Variovorax paradoxus: one gene and its partner. The protein of the gene in region 1 interacts with the protein of each later gene in a pairwise test. Links are inferred from orthologs where the notes say so. Each region holds a gene or a part of one and is shown on either strand. Other genes may lie near its edges.

Region 1 (3,780 bases):
TCTTTCCAGTTGATGACCTCGCCCTTGTATTCGATCAGCGTCTCGCCTTCCGCCAGGTCCTGGACGGCGAACACGCCGTTGCCGTGGACGGTGGAGCGCCGCGTCTGAATGCGGCGGCCGCCGGAAAGTGGGGATTTGGAAGGCATCGCCGAAGTCTGTTAGGTTGAATATGCACACATGCGCGTGTGCGCGTGCGCACACGCGGGAAGCCGCAGATTGTATGTGGCCCCCACGCTCCCGCACTGCGTGTCGTCGCTGCCCCCCGAGGGGGCCGCAGGCCGCCTTGGGGCGGCCCGGCGCCGGCCTGAGAACTCTTGTTTAGGAATTGTTGATGAAGACCTTGGTAATCGCAGAAAAGCCGTCGGTGGCACAGGACATCGTCCGTGCACTCACGCCGGTGGCCGGCAAGTTCGACAAACATGACGAGCATTTCGAGAACGACAGCTATGTCGTGACCAGCGCTGTCGGCCACCTGGTCGAAATCCAGGCGCCCGAGGAGTTCGACGTCAAGCGGGGCAAGTGGAGCTTCGCGAACCTGCCGGTGATTCCGCCCCACTTCGACCTGAAGCCGGTCGACAAGACGAAGACGCGCCTGAACGCCGTGGTCAAGCAGGCCAAGCGCAAGGACGTGACGCAGCTCATCAACGCCTGCGACGCGGGCCGCGAGGGCGAGCTGATCTTCCGCCTGATCGAGCAGTACGCGGGCGGCAAGACCGGCCTGAACAAGCCCGTGAAGCGCCTGTGGCTGCAGTCGATGACGCCGCAGGCCATCCGTGACGGCTTCGACGCGCTGCGCACCGAAAAGCAGATGCAGGGCCTGGCCGATGCCGCGCGTTCGCGCTCCGAGGCCGACTGGCTGGTGGGCATCAACGGCACGCGCGCCATGACGGCCTTCAATTCGCGCGACGGCGGTTTCTTTCTGACGACGGTGGGCCGCGTTCAGACGCCCACGCTGTCGGTGGTGGTCGAGCGCGAGGAAAAAATCCGCAAGTTCGTGAGCCGCGACTACTGGGAAATCCACGGCGCGTTCCAGGCCGAGGCCGGCCAGTACCCGGGCAAGTGGTTCGACGCCAACTTCAAGAAGCCGCCGCCCGGCCCCGACGGCGTGGCCGACGCGGAGATCCGCGCCGACCGCGTGTGGAGCGAGCGCGAGGCGCGCGAGATCGCCGATGCGGCGCGTGGCAAGCCCGCCACCGTGACCGAGGAAAGCAAGCCCACCACCCAGGCCTCGCCGATGCTGTTCGACCTGACCTCGCTGCAGCGCGAGGCCAACGGCCGCTTCGGCTTCTCGGCCAAGACCACGCTGGCGCTGGCGCAGAGCCTGTACGAACGCCACAAGGCGCTGACCTATCCGCGGACCGACTCTCGCGCGCTGCCCGAGGACTACCTGCCGGTGGTGAAGGACACCATGAAGATGCTCGCCGACAGCGGCATGAAGCACCTCGCGCCCTTCGCGCAGCAGGCGGTCGATGGCAGCTACGTGAAACCGAACAGGCGCATCTTCGACAACGCCAAGGTGTCGGACCACTTCGCCATCATTCCCACGCTGCAGGCGCCCAGCGGCCTCTCCGACGCCGAGCAGAAGCTCTACGACTTCGTGGTGCGCCGCTTCATGTCGGTGTTCTTCCCGAGCGCCGAATTCCAGGTGACCACCCGCATCAGCACGGTGGAAACCGGCGGCAGGAAGTACCCCTTCCGCAGCGACGGCAAGGTGCTGGTCAAGCCGGGCTGGCTGGCCATCTGGGGCAAGGAAGCCATCAGCGACGACGACGAGAAGGACGGCAAGAACCTGGTGGTGGTGAAGCCGGGCGAGACGGTGAAGACCGAATCGGCCGACCTGAAGGCGCTGAAGACCCGGCCGCCCGCGCGCTATTCGGAAGCCACGCTGCTGGGCGCCATGGAAGGCGCCGGCAAGACCATCGACGACGACGAGCTGCGCGAGGCCATGCAGGAAAAAGGCCTGGGCACGCCAGCCACGCGCGCGGCCACCATCGAAGGCCTGATCACCGAAAAGTACATGCTGCGCGAAGGCCGCGAGCTGATCCCGACCGCCAAGGCCTTCCAGCTCATGACGCTGCTGCGCGGCCTGGGCGTGGAAGAACTCTCCAAGGCCGAGCTCACGGGCGAATGGGAATACAAGCTCGCGCAGATGGAGAAGGGCGCGCTGAGCCGCGACGCCTTCATGCGCGAGATCGCCGAGATGACGCAGCACATCGTCAAGAAGGCGAAGGAATACGACCGCGACACCGTGCCGGGCGACTACACGACGCTTTCCACACCATGCCCCAACTGCGGCGGCGTGGTGAAGGAGAACTACCGCCGCTACGGCTGCGTCGGCAAGAGCGGCGCGGGCGAGGACGCCTGCGGCTTCTCGTTCGGCAAGTCGCCGGCCGGGCGCACCTTCGAGGTGGCCGAGGCCGAGGCGCTCGTGCGCGACAAGCACATCGGCCCGCTGGAAGGCTTCCGATCCAAGGCCGGCTGGCCCTTCACCTCCGAGATCATCCTGAAGTACGACGAGGAAGCGAAGAACTGGAAGCTGGAGTTCGACTTCGGCGACGACAAGAACGGCGACACCGGCGAGATCGTCGACTTCAGCGAGCAGGACACGGTGGGCCCGTGCCCGGTCTGCGGCGCACCGGTGTTCGAGCACGGCAGCAACTACGTCTGCGAGAAGTCGGTGCCCACCACCGCGCAGCCGACGCCCAGCTGCACCTTCAAGACCGGCAAGATCATCCTGCAGCAGCCGGTGGAGCGCGCGCAGATGGAAAAGCTGCTGGCCACCGGCAAGACCGACCTGCTCGACAAGTTCGTGAGCATGCGCACGCGCCGCGCCTTCAAGGCCTTCCTGACGTGGAACGCCGAGGAGGGCAAGGTGACCTTCGAATTCGCGCCGCGCGAAGGCGGCAGCAAGTTCCCGCCGCGCAAGACCTTCGGCAAGGCCGCGCCGGCGGGCAAGACCGCGGCGGCCAAGAAGGTGGCGGCGAAGAAGACGCCCGCCGCCAAGAAGGCGCCGGCCGCGAAGAAAGCCGCCGCGCCGCGCAAGCCCGGCGCGGGCCTGAAGCCCAGCGACTCGCTGGCTGCGGTGATCGGCGCCGAACCGGTGGCGCGCACCGAGGTCATCAAGAAGCTCTGGGACTACATCAAGGCCAATGGCCTGCAGGACGCGACCAACAAGCGCGCGATCAATGCCGACGCCAAGCTCAAGCCGGTGTTCGGCAAGGACCAGGTGACGATGTTCGAGCTCGCGGGCATCGTGGGCAAGCACCTGTCGGCGCCATGAGGGCCGGGCGCAGGCGTTTCGCCGCTGGCCTGGCGGCCGGCACCGCGGCATTGCTGCTTGCCGGCACGGCCGGCCTGGCGCAGGCCGCGGCATGGCCCGACCGGCCCGTGAAGCTGGTGGTGCCGTTCCCGCCCGGGCAGGCCACCGACATCTTCGCGCGCGCACTGGCCGAGCAGCTCGGCAAGCGGCTGGGCCAGCCGGTGATCGTGGACAACAAGGCCGGCGCCGGCAGCAACATCGGCACCGAGTTCGTGGTGCGCTCGCCGGCCGACGGCTACACGCTGGTGGTGGCGGGCAGCGCGATGGCGGTGAACCAGACGCTCTATGCCAAGCCGGGCTTCGATCCGCGCAAGGACTTGGTGGGCATCTCGCTCATCGCCACGGTGCCGCTGGTGTTCCTGGCCACGCCCGAAAGCGGCATCCGCAGCATGGCCGAGCTGGCCGCACGGGCCAAGGCCGAGCCCGGCCGGCTGAGCTATGCGAGCGCCGGCATCGGCGGC
Region 2 (3,308 bases), 1.1 Mb from region 1 along the record:
TGATGATCGAGGCGCCCTGGCCCAGATGCGGAACCGCGGCGCGCGCCATCTGGAAATAGCCGAAGACATTGGTCCTGAGCGTCAGCTCGAAGCGCTCGTCGGTGATGTCCTCGATGGAAGCCGCGTGCAGTTGGAAGGCCGCGTTGTTCACGAGGATGTCGAGCTTGCCGAAGGCCTCGAGTGTCTTGTCGACCGCCTCGCGGCAGAACGCCGGGTCGCAGACGTCGCCCTTGATCATGAGGCAGCGCGCGCCTTCGGCCTCCACGTGGCGACGGGTTTCCTCGGCGTCCTCGTCTTCTTCCAGGTAGGCGATGGCGACGTCGGCGCCTTCACGCGCATAGAGCACCGCCACGGCACGCCCGATGCCGGAATCGCCCCCGGTCACCAGGGCCGCCATCCCCTGGAGCTTGCCGCTGCCCTTGTAGTCCGGTGCTTCGAAGCGCGGACGCAGCGCCATCTCGGCTTCGAGCCCTGGCTTGCTCAGGTGCTGCGCCGGCAGGGGATTGACCGGCTGGGATCGCGGCCCGGCCTGCGCGGGCGGGCTGGACTTTTTGGCGGCGGGCTTGGCGCCGTCCTTCGCGTCCTGCGTGCGTTGAACGGCCCGCTGCCTGCTGGCGGTGTGGGCGGGTCCCCGGGACTTGGCGGATTTGGTGGCTGATGCGGTGGTCGATTTCATGTTGCATGGGCTCCTGCGTATGAAAGACCACCGTAGAACGCCGGCGCGCGGCCTGCGTAGGAATCCGTCCCGAATGCACGCCCACCGAGGCTGACCCCGGAGGAGTTCCGAGCCCCTTCCAGAAACACCGCGGAACCGGCTTTGCCGGGCCGCTGGTGTTGCCCCCGGTAGGGGGAGGGAGTAGCGGCACGAAGTGCGCGAAGCCTGGGGGCGAGCTAAATTTCTGCACCCTCGACCAGGAAGCGTACGCGGCGCACACCCTGCCATTCATCGGCATCGAGCCTGAAGGCCAGCTTCACGCGCGCGGGCAGCGGCTCGGTATGGCCGAACCAGATGCCGTCGACCGGCTGCCCCTGGTGCCGCAGCTTGAGCGCCAGGTGCTTCTCGCCCACCAGGCGCTGCGACACCACTTCGACTTCCTCGCTGAAGGTGGGCGGCGCAAAGCCTTGGCCCCACACTTCGCGGTGCAGCGTGTCGACCAGGTCGATGCGCATGTACTCGCGCGCCAAGGGCCCGTCGGTGTCGAGGCGCCGGGTCAGCGTGGCCGCGTCCAGCCATTCGTGCGCGACCTCGGCCAGCGCGCGCTCGAACACCTCGAACTGCTCGCGCGCCACGGTGCAGCCGGCGGCCATCGCATGGCCGCCGAAGCGCAGCAGCACGCCGGGATGGCGCTTGGCCACCAGGTCGAGCGCATCGCGCAGGTGAAAGCCCGGAATCGACCGGCCCGATCCCTTGAGCTCGTGCTCCTTGCCGGGCGCGCCGCTGGCGGCGAAGACGAAGGTCGGGCGGTGAAAGCGGTCCTTGATGCGCGAGGCCACGATGCCGACCACGCCTTCGTGGAAGTCGGCATCGAACACGCTGATGGCCGCGGGCGGTGCCTCGCTGCCGTCGGCCGTGGCGCCGAACAGCGATTCGGCCAGCAGCAGCGCCTGGTCGCGCATGCCGCCCTCGATGTCGCGCCGCTCGCGGTTGATGCCGTCGAGCATGCGCGCGAGTTCGTCGGCGCGGCCGGCGTCGTCGGTCAGCAGGCATTCGATGCCCAGCGTCATGTCGGCGAGCCGGCCGGCCGCATTGATGCGCGGGCCGAGCGCAAAGCCGAAGTCGAAGGTGGTGGCCACCGCGGCGTTGCGCCCCGCGGCCTTGAACAGCGCCGCAATGCCCGCGGGCAGCGCGCCGGCGCGGATGCGCCGCAGGCCCTGCGCGACGAGCCGGCGATTGTTGGCGTCGAGCTTCACCACGTCGGCCACGGTGCCGAGCGCGACCAGCGGAAGCAGCACATCGAGCTTGGGCTGCGCGGCCGCGGTGAAGACGCCGCGCGCGCGCAGCTCGGAGCGCAGCGCCAGCAGCACGTAGAACATCACGCCGACGCCGGCGATGCTCTTGCTCTCGAAGCCGCAGCCCGGCTGGTTGGGGTTCACCAGCACGTCGGCGGCCGGCAGCTCGGGGCCGGGCAGGTGGTGGTCAGTGACCAGCACCTGCAGGCCGCGCGCCTTGGCCGCGGCCACGCCATCGACGCTGGCGATGCCGTTGTCGACGGTGATCAGCATGTCGGCGCCGCTGTCGGCCACGCGCTCGGCAATGGGCGGCGTGAGGCCGTAGCCGTCGACCACGCGGTCGGGCACCAGGTAGCTCACGTTCTTGGCGCCCAGCAGGCGCAGGCCCCGCACCCCGACGGCGCAGGCGGTGGCGCCGTCGCAGTCGTAGTCGGCCACGATGCACAGGCGCTTGTCCTGCGCCATCGCATCGGCCAGCAGCACAGCGGCCTCGCGCGTGCCGTGCAGGGTGTCGGGCGGCAGCAGGCGCGCCAGGCCGTCGTCGAGCTCGTCCTTGGCCAGCACGCCGCGGGCGGCGAACAGGCGGGCCAGCAGCGGATGCACGCCGGCCTGCTCGAGCGCCCAGACCGTGCGGGGGGGAATTTCCCGGGCAATGATTTTCACAGGGCCTCCAGCACGCTGGCGGCGCGCGGCCGGTCGAACAAGCTCCTGGCCCAGCGCACCAGCCCGCGCTGCTGCACCGCATAACGCTGCGCAGCGCGGTCGCCGCACAGCGTGAGCGTGACGTCGGCGCCGGCGGTGTAGTCGGCCAGCAGGCTGGCGATGAGGCCCGCGTCCAGCGCCTGCCAGGCTTCGGCCCAGCCCGCGCCGTCATCGCGCAGCGCGGCCACGCGCAGTGCATCGCTCACGGCCGGCGCGGCAATGTCGGCCGGGGGAACGCCGGGCTCCAGGGCGCCGGTGCCGCTGAGCCAGAAGGAGTTGATCGGCGGCACGCCGCGCGCGGCGCGCTCGTCGTTCACGCGCTGGGCGTAGAGCAGCATCTGCATTTCGTTCTGGAGGCGGCGCAGCGGCCGCGCGGCTTCGGCCAGCGGCGACCACTGCGAGATCGGGTGGCCCACCGCGCGGTCGATGGAGGCCGTGGCCAGGCCGTCGAAGATGCGCGCGCGCGCGAGCCAGCGCCCGGGCGTGGGAGAAGGGTGCAGTGCGATGCCGTCTTCCTCGAAGAAGGGGTGGGCGGCGGCCAGCAGCGCGGCCGATTCGGCGGCGTCGATCTCGATCGCGGCCGGGTCGCCGAGCACCACGTCGTCGATGCCCACCTGCCAGTTGCACAGCGAGACCAGGCCCCAGCCTTCGCGGTC

Evidence for each region.
Region 2: the proteins of QFZ47_RS12210 (region 1) and recJ interact in binary tests that used the Escherichia coli proteins (3 or more experiments, as listed by UniProt). The link is inferred for Variovorax paradoxus from one-to-one orthologs.

What each region holds. Positions count from the first base shown.
Region 1 is NZ_JAUSXL010000002.1:1,793,701-1,797,480, forward strand. Bases 9-3,480 are described here. They hold QFZ47_RS12210 (DNA topoisomerase III), read left to right. Parts: upstream 9-331; coding sequence 332-3,280; downstream 3,281-3,480. Other genes in these bases: QFZ47_RS12205 (SET domain-containing protein), read right to left, coding at 9-146; QFZ47_RS12215 (tripartite tricarboxylate transporter substrate binding protein), read left to right, coding at 3,277-3,480. In the rest of the region: more of QFZ47_RS12205, read right to left, coding at 1-8; more of QFZ47_RS12215, read left to right, coding at 3,481-3,780.
Region 2 is NZ_JAUSXL010000002.1:709,732-713,039, reverse strand. Bases 253-3,252 are described here. They hold recJ (single-stranded-DNA-specific exonuclease RecJ), read right to left. Parts: upstream 2,614-3,252; coding sequence 892-2,613; downstream 253-891. Other genes in these bases: QFZ47_RS07125 (hypothetical protein), read right to left, coding at 2,610-3,252; QFZ47_RS07135 (SDR family oxidoreductase), read right to left, coding at 253-676. In the rest of the region: more of QFZ47_RS07135, read right to left, coding at 1-252; more of QFZ47_RS07125, read right to left, coding at 3,253-3,308. UniProt on the Escherichia coli protein: Single-stranded-DNA-specific exonuclease.